Regions from separate parts of the Paraburkholderia sp. MM6662-R1 genome, predicted to be linked through region 1. Evidence: predicted binding sites of a transcription regulator. Region 1 holds the regulator's gene; the other holds the start of a gene.
The links. The regulator LexA, encoded in region 1, represses DNA repair genes until DNA is damaged. The targets are predictions, from matches to a motif close to ACTGTATNNNNATACAGT.
Positions count from the first base shown of each region.

Region 2: recA (recombinase RecA) is a predicted target of LexA. The motif match lies at 1,832-1,849, and genes of this name have one in related genera.

Region 1 covers NZ_JBNDLV010000001.1:660,164-668,094, reverse strand. The annotation lists gene OKW39_RS03095 (LysR family transcriptional regulator) at 1-223, shown strand, start outside; gene OKW39_RS03090 (hypothetical protein) at 504-926, shown strand; partial or broken gene OKW39_RS03085 (ABC transporter permease) at 1,019-1,847, opposite strand; gene nodI (nodulation factor ABC transporter ATP-binding protein NodI) at 1,867-2,781, opposite strand; gene OKW39_RS03075 (universal stress protein) at 3,201-3,668, shown strand; gene OKW39_RS03070 (DUF2939 domain-containing protein) at 3,787-4,404, opposite strand; gene OKW39_RS03065 (hypothetical protein) at 4,524-4,868, opposite strand; gene lexA (transcriptional repressor LexA) at 4,971-5,621, opposite strand; gene OKW39_RS03055 (sulfate ABC transporter substrate-binding protein) at 5,933-6,979, shown strand; gene cysT (sulfate ABC transporter permease subunit CysT) at 7,140-7,931, shown strand, end outside.
Region 2 covers NZ_JBNDLV010000001.1:3,216,171-3,224,101, forward strand. The annotation lists partial or broken gene OKW39_RS15215 (sensor histidine kinase N-terminal domain-containing protein) at 1-897, opposite strand, end outside; gene OKW39_RS15220 (response regulator transcription factor) at 907-1,695, opposite strand; gene recA (recombinase RecA) at 1,951-3,027, shown strand; gene recX (recombination regulator RecX) at 3,035-3,793, shown strand; gene OKW39_RS15235 (DUF2889 domain-containing protein) at 3,925-4,599, shown strand; gene sucC (ADP-forming succinate--CoA ligase subunit beta) at 4,655-5,824, shown strand; gene sucD (succinate--CoA ligase subunit alpha) at 5,955-6,836, shown strand; gene OKW39_RS15250 (TerC family protein) at 7,678-7,931, shown strand, end outside.

The DNA.
Region 1 (7,931 bases):
CGACGACGGCTTCGTCGTGATTCCGCTCACCGACCCGCAGATGCGCCAGCGCAGCATCCAGGTGCAGACGATGGCGGGGCGCGAGTTGCCCCCGTCGGTGCGCACGTTTCGCGACCATCTGATCGCGCGGATCGCGGATGCGAAGCCGGCTGGGGCGCAGGCGTCGAAGCTCGCCGGTGGACGCGGTAAACGTACGCCGCGGCGCCCGCGAGCCGATGCATGAAATGCGACACATGCCGCGCACTAAGCGGCAAATGTTCTCCCGGAATCCGAATCACGACCTAAACTGTGGTGGACGGCAAGGACGGCCCTGAGAAAACGACCCTGATGGTGCGCGCCACGATCAGGGCAAACGCGGAACAATGACAGTCGAACCGCGGACCTGCCGCCCAGCCCGCGATGCTGCAATGCACACAAGCGGCAATAGATGGACCCAAATAGAAACGCGGCGCGTCGTCCCGATGGCGCGTTGCCCACGACAGAGCGATAGGACCAACACAGCCATGGCGCAACAGAAAACCAATCCAAAACTCGAGCAGGCTCTCACGCGCGGTGATCTCGCGATCCGTCAGGCGAACTCGGCGCGGGCGACCGCGTTGTTGCGTGCGCTCGCCAAGATGATCGTCGATGCGTCGGCGACCATCGGCGTGGAAGCCTTCACGCTGATTCACGACGGCGACAAGATCTACGATCCCGCCGATGGTCTATGGCCACAGGCGCTGCTGATTTCGCTCGACGGTCCGGTCGAGGACGCCGATCCCGACGAATTGCGCACGGTGCGGCTGATCGCGGATGATCCGGTCACCGTGTTCCGGGTGGAATGGCAGCGCGCCGATGGCAAGATCGGGCGTCACGAGGGCGGCCCGTTCGCGACGGTCGCGTTCATCTCCGACGTCGACATTCCGTGGACCGATGACGAGGACTGAGCGCGCACAACGATAGCAAACACGCCGTGCGACGACCGACGCGGCGTCGTCTTGCGCGGGTGCAGGCGCAACGCGCCGCCCGCGCGTTCGGCTTACTTCATCATGCGACGCCGAAGCAGGATCGCCGACACGATGAAGCCGCCGATCGCATAAGCGGCCCAGCACGCTCACATGGAGCGCCGCGTGCTCCATCGGCCGACCGAGCATCGCCGGGCGCATCAGGTCGACCGCATTGGCGAGCGGCAGTGCGGCAGTCACCGCTTGCGCGGCGCCGGGCAGTTGCGAGATCGGAAAGAACACGCCGGAGAGCAGCAGCATCGGCGTGAGCACGAGCGTCTGATAGAACATGAAAAAGTCGTATGACGGCGCGAGCGCCGTCACGATCATCGCGAGGCTCGCGAACGCGAGACCGGCCAGCACGATGACCGGCAGCGCGAGCAGCATCGACGGAAAACTCGCATAGCCGAGCGCGCCCGCCACCAGCATGATCGCCACACCCGACAACACCGATTTGCTGGCGGCCCACACCACCTCGCCGAGCACGATATCGCCGAGCGTGAGCGGCGTATGCATGATCGCTTCCCACGTGCGCTGCACGTGCATGCGCGAAAAGCCCGAATACATCGACTCGAAGCTCGCCGACATCATCACGCTCGACGGCACCGTGCCCGCCGCGAGGAACGAGATATACGACACGCCGTCGACGTGCCCGACCATCAGCCCGAGCCCGAGGCCGAGACCGAACAGATAGATCATCGGATCGGCGAAGTTGCCGAACATCGACGCGATCGCGAGCTTTTTCCACACCAGGTAATTGCGGCGCCACACCGCGATCCAGTTCGTGGCATTGGCGGGGAAGGCACCGAACGGTTCTTGCGCCGATGGCGTGCCGTCGTGGGTTTCGTAAGTACGTGCGTCCATCAAGTGTCTCGCTATGGATTCAGTCCTGCATTTCGCGACCGGTGAGCCGCAGAAACACATCCTCGAGATTCGCCGGCCGATGCAGATAGCGCAAATCGGCGCGCTGCTTGAGGCGCATATGCACGGGCTGCGCGTCGTTCACGTAACAGAACAGCGTCTCGCCGCTGATCTCGGTGCGCTCGGCGAGCGGCGCGAGTTCGTCGCGCAACGCAAACGGATCGGGGCCGTAGATCTCGATCACGTCGCAGCCGATTTCGGACTCGATCAACTCGCGCGGCGCGCCTTCGGCGATCTTGCGGCCTTCCTCGATCACGCACAGTCGATGACAGAGCCGTTCGGCTTCTTCCATGAAGTGCGTGGTCAGCAGAATGGTCTTGCCGCGCGCGAGCAGCGAGCGCAGCCGCTCCCAGATCAGATGGCGCGCTTGCGGATCGAGACCGGTGGTCGGCTCGTCCATGATCAGCACGTCGGGATCGTTGATCAGCGCGCGCGCGAGCGTGAGGCGCCGCTTCATGCCGCCCGACAGTTCGCTCACGCGCGCGTCCGCCTTGTTCTCGAGGCGAGCGAATTCGAGCAGACCCGGCACCGCCGCGCGACACTGCGCGGCGCTCAGACCGAAGTAGCGACCGAATACGAGCAGATTTTCGCGCACCGTGAAATCGGGATCGAGGTTGTCGAACTGCGGCACCACGCCGACGCGCGAGCGCGCGAGGCGCGCGCGGCCCGGGATCGGCTCGTCGCACAGCCGGATCGCGCCGGCGTCGGGCGCCGCAATGCCGAGCAGCATGCGCAATGTCGTGGTCTTACCGGCGCCGTTGGGGCCGAGCAGCCCGAAGCATTCGCCGGTGTTCACATGAAACGACAATCCGTCGACGACCGTTTTTTCGCCGTAGCTTTTCCTGACCTGATGGAATTCGATGGGGGCGGTGGGCATGGCTCGAGCAAGGCTCCGGAAAAAGACACAACGTACGCGCAAGACACAACATACCTGCGATGCACGCATTGCGCACGCGAAGCCGCTTACTCCAGGTATCGGATCGCTGATGCGAGCGGGTGTCCGGGAACGCGTCATGCGTGGTGTGCGATGCGCTCGTCGGTGTCGATTGGCGCCGCTGATTGGCGGTGGCACGACTGGCACGTCAACCGGCCCGCAGTGTGTCGACGCAGCGTTCGCAAACGAAGTTTTGCATTGCGGCATACGCGTGCAAACGCTGCGTCGGGTCGCCCAACGCTTGTGCAGACTGGATCGGCATGCACCGAGTATGCACTTAGCGTTTTCCATCCCTTGCAAGCCGAATTGCGGCGCACCATGATTGATTCAGACCGCGCTTTCCGCGCGAATGGAGAAAACAGATGGCGAGCTACCAGAAAATCCTGTTGTGCTACGACGGCTCGCGCGAAGGCCGGAAAGCCCTGCGTTGCGGTGCCGATCTGGCGTTGGAACTGAAGGCAGAAACGCATCTGCTGTCGGTCGTCGACATGCGTTCGAGCATCGCGCAGAGCGCGGGCCTGTTGACGGACGTCGCGTGCAGCAGCTTCGAAAAAACGGCCCGCGAGATTCTGCAGGAGGGCGTGAACTGGCTGACCGAGCGAGGCGTGAGCGCGCAAGGGCATTTCGCATTCGGTCATCCGATCGACGAGATCGCCAATCTTGCCAACGAGTTGCAGGTCGACCTCGTGGTGGTGGGTCATCGCTGCCGGACTGGTTTGTCACGGTGGTGGATGGGGGCGGGCAACACGCCGCTGCTCGACCGCGTGTCGTGCAGCATTCTGGTGGCGTGCTCGTCCGCGCAGGAGCAGCAGCAGGCGGCTGCGGCGTAATGGGCTAGTGAGGGACGCGAAGCCGCGCGCCCCGTCATCGAGCCCAGATTTGAATAGACCCTGTCGCGTGGCCGGCCCCGATGGCCAGCCACGCATCCCATCCGGCCAGGCTTCGATCTCACTCGTTCAGATTGATCGCCGCGAGCTTCCACGTGACCAGACCTTCGCGACGAAAGATTGCCGAATAGTTCGCGTTACCTTCGCCACGCCGGTACGTGACGACAAACTCGTTGAGACTGCGATAGCCGGCCGTGCTTTGACGCCCGGGCGGCGGTGCGCTGGCCTGCGTGGTGGTGTCGCCCGCGGCTGGTGCGGCCGGCGCTTCGCCGCCCGCGGCTGGCGGCGCGGACGGTTGCTCGCCCGGCGTGCCACGCGGCGGCATGCCGTTCAGCAGCGCCGCGACGCCGTCGGGTGTCGCATAGGCATCGACGAGCGGGCCGATCAGCGTCACGCCGATCACCGCGCCGATCGTGGCCATCTTGTTGCCGGCATCCGCCTCGAGCCGGCGTGTCAGCATGGCGCCCACCTGTTGCTTCAGGCTATCGCGTAGCGCGGGAAAGTCCACGTACTGATTGACGGTTTGCACGTCACGCGCATCGGCGGCGCGTTTGAGATTGTTCACCGCGAGATACGGTGACGCATAAATAAAGCCCAGCGCGGCAATCACGATCACCACGATCAGCGTGATCAGCAGCGGCCGGGTGGCGCTGCCCTGTATGCGTTTCCGAATTGTCATCGAATGGGACTCCACGTCAGTGATGATCTAACGTCGAGCACGGCGAGGTCGGAACGATCCCATCCCACACGAATCTCTGAACATCCGAAGTGCTTGTTGCATGCGTACTCAGGATTCGCTCAGGCTTCGAACACCGCGCCGTGCACGTTGGCTTCGTCGGCTATGCAGCGATCGATCATACGGCATACGGCGTCGACCGTGCCGACCATGATCAGTCGCGACGGTCCATGATAGACCCGCACCGGCGCGCGACGCGCGGGCTCAACGATGTTCAGCGCCGAATTCAGCGACACGCGCGCGAACGCCGGCAACGACGACGGCAGACCGGAAGCTTCGGCAACCGCGTCGAACAGCGACGGCGTGCGCGCAGCGGGCGCCTCGATTAGCGCGCAGGGCGTGAGCTTGCGCAGATGGCGCAGACGGCCGAACTGGCGAAAGGGCAACAGGCGGGCAAGGCGTTCCATGAGTCTCTCCAGGCGATTCGGCGTAGATGCGGGCATAGATGCAGGCGTAAATGCGGCTTGGGTCGGACAAACCGGCGCAAGCGTTCTGGCGACAGCGACAGATCAGAACTCGCTGGGGCGGATCAGCCCGACCGCGATCCCTTCGAGCGCGAAATCGGCGCTGCCGGTTTCCACGAAGATGTTGTCGTAATCGGGGTTTTCGGCGATCAGTTCGATGCCGTTCGGCCGGCGCTTCAGACGCTTGACCGTCACGTCGTCGCCAAGCCGCGCAATGATGATCTGGCCGTCCTTCGCTTCGGTGCGCTTTTGCACCGCGAGCAGGTCGCCGTCGAGAATGCCCGCGTCGCGCATCGACAGGCCGCGCACCTTCAGCAGGTAGTCGGGCTTGCTCGAGAACAGCGCCGGGTCACACGCGTAGTGCTGCGAGATATGTTCCTGCGCGAGGATCGGGCTACCCGCCGCGACCCGGCCGATCAGCGGCAACGACAACTGCATCAGGCCCGCATGCGGCAGGGTGAACTGATACGGCGCGTCCTCCTGCCCGGACAGCAGGCGGATGCCGCGCGACGCGCCGGCCGCGAGTTCGATCACGCCCTTGCGCGCCAGCGCGCGCAGATGCTCTTCCGCGGAATTGGCCGAGCTGAACCCGAGTTCGGCGGCAATTTCCGCGCGAGTGGGCGGAAAGCCGGTGCGTTCGATCGCGCGGCGGATCAGATCGAAAACCTGCTGCTGTCGTGCGGTGAGTTTTGTCATGGCCACTGTATGTATGAACAGGTAACTGTATTTTTATACAGTATTCCGCGCATTTCAAGCTTTACTTTAAGTTTGGCGCAACGGCCACGCTGGGGCGTCGTTTATCGGCGACATGACGGCATTGTCGGCGTCCCAGCAGCCGGCGCATCTGTCGTTACCACTTTTGAGTATTAAAAAATGAAGAAACATTATTTTTAATAATGAAAGCGCTTCGATAGACTGGCCTCCGGTTGGCGCTCATGTGCACGTGGCCGCGACGCAGAACAACACCAGACGCTCATCAGCGGACCATCACGCGGAGAAAAATTGAAATGAACCATCGGCATATGGGGCTTGCGGCTCGAACCGGAAAACTGATCGCGGCGCTCGCCGTCGGCGCGGCGGGTGCGTTCGGCATGTTGGGCGCAAGCGGCGTCGCGCACGCCGACACCACGCTGTTAAACGTGTCCTACGATCCGACGCGCGAGCTGTATCAGGACATCAATCAGGCATTCGGCAAGGAATGGAAGGCCAGGACCGGCGAAGCCGTCACCTTCAAGCAGTCGCACGGCGGCTCGGGCGCGCAGGCTCGCTCGGTGCTCGACGGACTGCAGGCCGACGTCGTGACGCTTGCGCTCGCCTATGACATCGACGCGCTCGCGAACAAGGGGCTCGTCGACAAGAACTGGCAAAAGCGTCTGCCGGACAACGCATCGCCGTACACGTCGACGATCGTATTTCTGGTGCGCAAGGGCAACCCGAAGCACATCAAGGATTGGGACGATCTGGTGAAACCGGGCGTGTCGATCGTGACGCCGAATCCGAAGACCTCGGGCGGCGCGCGCTGGAACTACCTGGCCGCGTGGGCGTACGCCGAGCATCAACCGGGCGGCAACGACCAGAAGGCCAGGGAGTTCGTCGGCAAGCTGTACAGGAACGCCGGCGTGCTCGATTCGGGCGCGCGCGGCGCGACCACGAGCTTCGTGCAGCGCGGTATCGGCGACGTGCTGATCGCGTGGGAAAACGAGGCGTTCCTGGCGCTGAAGGAGTTTGGTCCGGACAGGTTCGAGATCGTGGTGCCGTCGGTGAGCATTCTGGCCGAGCCGCCGGTCGCGGTGGTCGACAAGGTCGTCGACAAACACGGCACGCGCAAGCTGGCCGAGGCGTATCTGAACTTCCTGTATAGCGAGCAAGGTCAGGAGATCGCCGCGCGCAATTTCTATCGTCCGCGTTCCAGCAAGGTGCCCGCCGATCTGACCGCGAAGTTTCCGAAGCTGAAGCTGTACACGATCGACGATTCGTTCGGCGGTTGGACCAACGCGCAGAAGACTCATTTCGCGGACGGCGGCGTGTTCGATTCGATTTATCAGCCGCAGTAAGAACCACCGCCTGAATCACAGCCAGGGGAAAAAGGGCGCGCCCAATGGGCGCGCTTTCGGCTAACCGGGGTCCGGTGGCCAGCAGTGCGGCAGTACCGCAGTACGGCAGCACGGCAAAACGAACAACCGCGCGAGCATCAACCATGAACGAGTATCCAGCATGACCACGTTGACCTTCCGCAAGCCGAGCGCATTGCCCGGTTTTGGCCTGACACTCGGCATCACGGTGGCTTATCTGAGCCTCGTGGTGCTGATTCCATTGGCGGCGACCTTTCTGAAAACCGCGACGCTCGACTGGGATCAGTTCGTGCGCGCGGTCACGTCGCCGCGTGTGCTCGCGTCGTATCGGCTGACGTTTTTCTCGGCGCTAGGCGGCGCGCTGATCAACGCGGTGTTCGGCTTTCTCGTCGCGTGGGTGCTGGTGCGCTACACGTTTCCGTTCAAGCGTATCGTCGATGCGGTCGTCGATCTGCCGTTCGCGTTGCCCACCTCGGTGGCGGGCATTTCGCTCGCGGCCGTGTATGCGGGCAACGGCTGGATCGGCCAGTTCCTCGCGCCGCTCGGCATCAAGATCGCGTTCACGCCGGCGGGCGTGCTGGTCGCACTGACGTTCATCGGCCTGCCGTTCGTCGTGCGCACGGTGCAACCGGTGCTCGAGGAGTTCGAGCGCGAGCAGGAGGAGGCGGCCGCGTGTCTCGGCGCGTCGCGCTGGCTCACGTTTCGCCGCGTCGTGCTGCCGGCCGTGTTGCCGGCGCTGCTGACCGGCTTCGCGCTCGCCTTTGCGCGCGCGCTCGGCGAATACGGCTCGGTCATCTTCATCGCCGGCAATGTGCCGATGAAGTCGGAGATCACGTCGCTCCTGATCATCACGAAGCTCGAGCAATACGACTATGCGGGCGCGACGGCGCTCGCGGTCGTGATGCTGGTCGTGTCGTTCCTGATGCTGCTGTCG
Region 2 (7,931 bases), 2.6 Mb from region 1:
TGCGCAGGCCGGCCAGCGGCGTTTTCATCTGATGCGCGGCGTCGGCGATGAAGCGCTTCTGTAGCTCCATGTTCTGTTCGAGGCGCGTGAGCAGATCGTTGAACGACGTGACGAGCGGCTCGATTTCCGGCGGCGCGCGGCGCGCTTCGAGCGGCGACAGATCGTCCGGCCGGCGCGCGCGGATATGCGCCTGCAGCGCATGCAGCGGCTCGAGCCCGCGCGACAGCCCGAACCACACGAGCAGGATCGCGAGCGGCAGGATCACGAACTGCGGCAGGATCACGCCCTTGATGATGTCGTTGGCGAGCTGGCTGCGCTTGTCGAGCGTTTCGGCGACCTGCACGAGCACGGCCTGCGCGCGCCCGGCGTCTGCGGAAACTCGACGGTCGTGTAGGCGACGCGGATGTCGTTGCCGCGCAGCACGTCGTCGCGGAATTCGACGAGGCCCGGTGGCGGGCGGTCTTCCTCGTGCGGCAGTGGCATGTCACGCTCGCCGGCCACGAGCTCGCCGCGCGTGCCGAGCACCTGAAAGAACACGCTGTCGACGTTGTCGGCACGCAGGAAATCGCGCGTCGACTCGGGCAGCGACAGCTCCGCGACGCCGTTGACCGGATGGATCTGGCGCGCGAGGACGTAGGCATCGGTTTCGAGCGCGCGGTCGAACGGCCCGTTCGCGATCGACTTCGCGACCAGATAGGTGACCGCGAGGCTCATCGGCCACAGCAGCAGCAGCGGCGCGAGCATCCAGTCGAGAATTTCGCCGAACAGCGAGCGCGGACGCGCTTCGGCGGCGGCTTCGGTTTCGTCGGGCGCGGCGAACGGATTGGCGTAGCGCGCGTCGCGCGCCTCGTCGAGGTCCGCAGCGTGCGCCGTGGCGCGATCAGCGCGTGCGGACATCGCTGGCCTCTATTTGTAGTGGTGGCTCGCCGGCATCGCGGTGGACGACGGCGCGGTGGACGATTGTGCCGCTTGTGCCGTCTGCGGCTCGGAGCCGGCCGGGGTGGCGGGCGCGCTCGCATTCGCCGGCGGCGCCGCTTTTTCGAGACAGTAGCCGAGCCCGCGCACGGTGATGATGCGCACGCCGCTCGGTTCGATCTTCTTGCGCAGCCGGTGCACGTAGACTTCGATCGCGTTGTTGCTGACTTCCTCGCCCCATTCGCATAGATGGTCGACGAGCTGCTCTTTCGAGACCAGCCGGCCGATCCGTTGCAGCAGCACTTCGAGCAGCCCGAGTTCGCGCGCGGACAGATCGATCGCCTGGTCGTTGACGTAGGCGATGCGGCCCACCTGATCGAACGACAGCGAGCCATGCCGCACGACGGTCGGGCCGCCGCCCGCGCCGCGCCGTGTCAGCGCGCGCACGCGCGCTTCGAGTTCGTTCAGCGCGAAGGGCTTGGCCATGTAATCGTCGGCGCCGAGGTCGAGGCCTTTGACGCGTTCGTCGACGCTATCGGCGGCGGTCAGGATCAGCACGGGCAGGTTCGAATTGCGCGCGCGCAGGCGGCGCAGCACCTCGAGCCCGGACATGCGCGGCAGGCCCAGATCGAGGATCAATAGGTCGAACGTCTGCATTGACAACGCGGTATCGGCTTCTACGCCGCTTTTCACGTGATCGACCGCATAGGCCGATTGGCGGAGTGATCGAACCAGACCATCCGCGAGTATGCTGTCGTCTTCGGCAATCAGAATTCGCATGATGCGCCAGCCTGGCTTTGCCGGCACCGTGGGGGGGGGCCCCGGCGCGCAGCGGTCTCCGAACATTTTGTGGGTAGTTGGGGCGATGCGACAGTAAAAGATGCGCGTTCGCATCACAATCGCGCTTGCCAAAACTACTGTTTTTTTATACAGTGTCTGCGTTTCGTGTGATGTCCTGGAGACTCCGCTCAATTCGAGTGGAACCGCGGGTGCACACCTGCCTCAGACGCCGTTCATCATAGCAAAGGACGATTCATGGAAGAAAGCAAGAAAGGCTCGGCTGGACTGACTGCTGAAAAGAGCAAGGCTCTCGCCGCCGCGCTCGCGCAGATCGAAAAGCAGTTCGGCAAAGGGTCGGTCATGCGGCTCGGCGCAGGTGAGGCAGTCGAAGACATCCAGGTGGTCTCCACCGGATCGCTCGGCCTCGACATCGCACTGGGCGTAGGCGGTTTGCCGCGCGGCCGCGTGGTCGAAATCTACGGTCCGGAATCGTCCGGTAAAACCACGCTGACGCTGCAGGTCGTCGCCGAAATGCAGAAGCTCGGCGGCACCGCGGCGTTCATCGACGCGGAACACGCGCTGGACATTCAATACGCGGGCAAGCTCGGCGTGAACGTCGCCGACCTGCTGGTCTCGCAGCCGGACACCGGCGAACAGGCGCTCGAAATCGCCGACGCGCTGGTGCGCTCGGGCTCGATCGACATGATCGTGATCGACTCGGTCGCGGCGCTGGTGCCGAAGGCGGAAATCGAAGGCGAAATGGGCGACTCGCTGCCGGGTCTGCAGGCGCGTCTGATGTCGCAGGCGCTGCGCAAGCTGACCGGCACGATCAAGCGCACGAACTGCCTCGTGATCTTCATCAACCAGATCCGCATGAAGATCGGCGTGATGTTCGGCAACCCGGAAACCACCACGGGCGGTAATGCGCTGAAGTTCTACGCGTCGGTGCGTCTGGACATTCGCCGCATCGGCTCGATCAAGAAGAACGACGAAGTGATCGGCAACGAAACCCGCGTGAAGGTCGTCAAGAACAAGGTGGCGCCGCCGTTCCGTGAAGCGATTTTCGACATCCTGTACGGCGAGGGCATCTCGCGTCAGGGCGAAATCATCGACCTCGGCGTGCAGGCGAAGATCGTCGACAAGGCTGGCGCATGGTACAGCTACAGCGGCGAGCGGATCGGTCAGGGCAAGGACAACGCGCGTGAATTCCTGCGCGAAAATCCGGATATCGCTCGCGAAATCGAGAACCGTATCCGCGAATCGCTGGGCGTCACCGCGATGGCGAACGCCGTGACCGGCGCGGACGCTGAAGTCGCGGGCGAAGAAGAGTAAGCATCAAGTGATACGCAAAGGCCGGCCGCTGTCCGGTTTCGACTCCGGACGCTATCCGGACGGCCCGCGCGACGAGGCGGACGGATCGCCTGAGTCCGGCGACCCGTTCGAACCGTTCGACGCACATGACCGCGCCGCGGGCCGCGGCCCGCAGCGTACGCGGTCTGCACCCGCTGCAGCGTCGTCCAGCCGGGATTCCTCCGGACTCGATTCCCCAATCCCCTCCGAAGTCACCTACACCCGCTCGCGTCGCCAACCCGGCGAAGAGAAGCCGGGCCAGTCCGACAAAGACGACAGCAGAAAATCCCAACGCCCCGCCCGTTCGTTGAAAGCGCGCGCGCTCGGCTATCTGTCGCGCCGCGAATATAGCCGCGCCGACCTCGCCCGCAAGCTGAAGCCTTACGTCGAGGAAACCGATTCGCTCGACACGGTGCTCGACGCGCTGCAGGCCGAAAACTGGCTATCCGACTCGCGCTTCGCGGAAAGCCTGATCCATCGGCGCGCATCGCGGCTCGGCACGAGCCGCATTCTCGGCGAACTGAAGCAACACGCGCTCAACCCGGCGCTCGTCGAAGAGGCGAGCGCGCAATTGCGCGAAACCGAACTCGCGCGCGCCCAGGCGGTCTGGCGCAAGAAGTTCGGCCAGTTGCCGCAAACGCCGGCCGAGCGCGCGAAGCAGGCGCGCTTTCTCGCGTCGCGCGGCTTCTCCGGCGCGACGATCGGCAAGATCCTGAAGGGTATCGACGAGATCGGGGACGGCGACTAACACGCCAGTCTCGACGGGTAGGGCAATTACCGCGCCGTAACCTGGCGCCAGGCCGTGCGCAATCGGGGCTGTCCCAAATACCCGTTATGCTAAACTCCAGAAGTTTTCCCAATCCGGCCTTTCCTTCCCGCATGTCGCTCTCCCCGCCAGTGTCCCGTCAGTTGCGCCATCGTCGCGCAATCAGAGCGGAAGCTTACGAGCGAGCCGATGGCCTGTGGGATGTGGAAGCGTGCCTGACCGACGAAAAGCCACGCGATGTGGCGCTTGCGTCGGGTGTCCGGCCCAATGGTCAGCCGATCCATGAACTCTGGCTTCGCATCACCATCGATCGCAAGCTCAATGTCGTCAACGCCGAGGCGTCGTCCGACTGGGTCCCCTATCCAGGGTTGTGCCAGGCCAGCAATCCCGCCTACCGTGCCCTCATCGGGCTCAATCTGTTCCACAACTTCCGTCGCGATGCTGCCCGTTTGCTGGCCGGCACGGCCGGTTGCACGCATCTCACCGAGCTGTGCGCGATCCTGCCGACCGCCGCGATCCAGGCGTTCGCCGGCGACGTATGGAACACCGATGACGGCACGCCGGGCGCGAACGCGGGTTCGGGAGACGAATCGTCCAACGGCACAGGCGAGCATTCCAACGACAAACCGCCATTCCAGCTGGGACGCTGCCACGCGCTGCGTTTCGACGGCGAGGCGGTGAAACAGTTTTATCCGCGCTGGTATGGTCATGCACCGCGTCCGGCGGAACGCGCGGCCTCGTCGGACGGCGCGGCGGCCCGCGAACGAAGCGGCGACGCGTCGGCCTGAACGGCGGCAACGGAATCGAAGTTCTATCCAACTCTCAGACTGAAGGGAATCACGCATGAAGATTCACGAGTACCAGGGTAAGGAAATCCTGCGGAAATTCGGCGTCGCGGTACCGCGCGGCAAGCCGGTCTTCTCGGTGGATGATGCGGTCAAGGCCGCGGAAGAGCTGGGCGGCCCGGTGTGGGTCGTGAAGGCTCAGATCCACGCGGGTGGCCGTGGCAAGGGCGGCGGCGTCAAGGTCGCCAAGTCGCTGGAACAGGTTCGCGAGTACTCGAACCAGATCCTCGGCATGCAGCTCGTCACGCACCAGACCGGTCCGGAAGGCCAGAAGGTGAACCGCCTGCTGATCGAAGAAGGCGCCGACATCAAGAAGGAACTGTATGTCGGTCTCGTGATCGATCGCGTTTCGCAGAAGATCGTCGTGATGGCGTCGAGCGAAGGCGGCATGGACGTCGAAGAAGTCGCGGAAAAGACGCCTGAGCTGATCCACAAGGTTGCCGTCGATCCGTCGACCGGCCTGAAGGACTCGGAAGCAGACGACCTCGCGAAGAAGATCGGCGTGCCCGACGCTTCGATCCCGCAAGCTCGCGCGATCCTGCAAGGCCTGTACAAGGCATTCTGGGAAACCGACGCATCGCTCGCCGAAATCAACCCGCTGATCCTGACCGGCGACGGCAAGGTCATCGCACTCGACGCGAAGTTCAACTTCGACTCGAATGCGCTGTTCCGTCACCCGGAAATCGTCGCGTACCGCGATCTGGACGAGGAAGATCCGGCTGAAATCGAAGCGTCGAAGTTCGACCTCGCGTACATCTCGCTCGACGGCAACATCGGCTGTCTGGTGAACGGCGCCGGCCTCGCAATGGCAACGATGGACACCATCAAGCTGTTCGGCGGCGAACCGGCGAACTTCCTCGACGTCGGCGGAGGAGCTACGACCGAGAAGGTCACCGAAGCGTTCAAGATCATGCTGAAGAACCCGAACCTGACCGCGATTCTGGTCAACATCTTCGGTGGCATCATGCGCTGCGACGTGATCGCGGAAGGCGTGATCGCGGCCTCGAAGGCCGTGTCGCTGAAGGTGCCGCTCGTGGTCCGCATGAAGGGCACGAACGAAGACCTGGGCAAGAAGATGCTCGCCGAATCCGGCCTGCCGATCATCTCGGCGGACAGCATGGAAGAGGCGGCTCAGAAGGTCGTCGCGGCTGCTTCGGGCAAGGCGTAAGCCAGCTGTCCACGGCGCATTTACCAGCTCATTTGCCAGGTTTACGAGTGGCGGCGCGCAAGCGACACAGGCGTGAAGCATCGCGCCGAGTGGCGCTACCGCGCGACGCCAAACGAACAGAGGTCAATACATGTCGATTCTGATCAACAAAGACACCAAGGTCATCACGCAGGGCATCACCGGCAAGACCGGTCAGTTCCACACGCGTGCTTGCCGTGAATACGCAAACGGCCGCGAAGCGTACGTCGCGGGCGTGAACCCGAAGCGCGCCGGCGAAGATTTCGAAGGCATCCCCATCTACGCGAGCGTCGCTGAAGCCAAGGCTGAGACGGGCGCGACCGTGTCGGTGATTTACGTTCCGCCGGCAGGCGCTGCCGCCGCAATCTGGGAAGCAGTCGAAGCCGACCTGGATCTCGCAATCTGTATCACGGAAGGCATTCCCGTCCGCGACATGATCGAGATCAAGGACCGTATGCGTCGCGAAAACCGCAAGACGCTGCTGCTCGGACCGAACTGCCCGGGCACGATCACGCCGGACGAGCTGAAGATCGGCATCATGCCGGGTCACATCCATCGCAAGGGCCGCATCGGCGTCGTGTCGCGTTCGGGCACGCTGACGTATGAAGCAGTCGGCCAGCTGACCGCGATCGGCCTCGGCCAGTCGTCGGCAGTCGGCATCGGCGGCGACCCCATCAACGGTCTGAAGCACATCGACGTGATGAAGATGTTCAACGACGATCCGGATACGGACGCCGTCATCATGATCGGCGAAATCGGCGGTCCGGACGAGGCGAACGCCGCGCACTGGATCAAGGACAACATGAAGAAGCCGGTGGTTGGCTTCATCGCTGGCGTCACGGCGCCTCCGGGCAAGCGCATGGGCCACGCCGGCGCGCTGATCTCGGGCGGTGCGGACACCGCCGAAGCGAAGCTGGAAATCATGGACGCGTGCGGTATCAAGGTCACGAAGAACCCGTCGGAAATGGCGCGTCTTCTGAAGGCGATGCTGTAAATCGAATTCGCGTGCCGTTGGCGCGCGATTTTGATACGCTTACGAACTCCTTTCGTGAGTGGGCGGTCCCGAAAAGCGGGGGAGTGCAGACTCCCCCGCTTTTTTTTGGTGCGCCAGGCATGGCGCGTAGCGCCGTGACTGGCGCTGTCCGACCCGCTGTGGTGGCGAGCCGGATGACTTGGGGGTGAAAGTCCTCTGCACACCCGGCAAGGGGAAGTGCTAGCTGAACGGCAAGGGTGTCCGTCGTAAGGCGGAATCTGAAGGAAGCCGCAGGCAAAATGCTGGCCTGACGAACAGGAAGCGGATATCAGGCGGTGTGGCGGGGTGAGCAGTCCAAGATCTGTAAAGCCCAATACTTGCACGGAACGCCACGACGTAGATCCGACAGGCATAAGCAGGAAGGTCGCGCGCATTACCCTGGGAGCCCCGTCAGTCTGCCTTGTGCTACTGGCATCGCAAGGTGCCGGGATGGGCTGGCGGGAGTCAGCAGAGGCCATAGTAGCGGCTCGGAACCGGAGCAGTGAAGGGCCGAACCTGACGAGAGTGGATAGTCACGCATGCTCTCTGAGCGTTTGGGCACAAGTCTCGGCACAGCCGGGAGCCTGCGATCAAACTTGACGGCCGGAAGCCTGAGAGAGGTTGGGGTGTCCATTGAACGACAGGCGACACGACGAACGAAACGAAGCTCGCTGGAGCAATCCAGTCGTCAGGAAACGCCGGATACGTGATCCGTACGTCCGGTGTTGTGGGAGGACGGCGGGGGCAACCCCGCCTCCTACCCGATTCCGCGCTTGCGCCGCGGTTCTGCCCGCGCGGTCGATTTTTTCTTATGCTTTTTTCCATGCTCGAATTCTTCACGACCCTCCATTGGGGCTCGGTCTTTCAGATCATCGTCATCGACGTTCTGCTCGGCGGCGACAACGCGGTCGTGATCGCGCTCGCCTGCCGCAACCTGCCGCAGTCGCAGCGCGTGCGTGGGATCGTGTGGGGGACCGCCGGCGCGATCGCGCTGCGCGTCGTGCTGATCGCGTTCGCGGTCGTGCTGCTCGACGTGCCGTTCCTGAAGTTCGCGGGCGGCTTGCTGCTGCTGTGGAT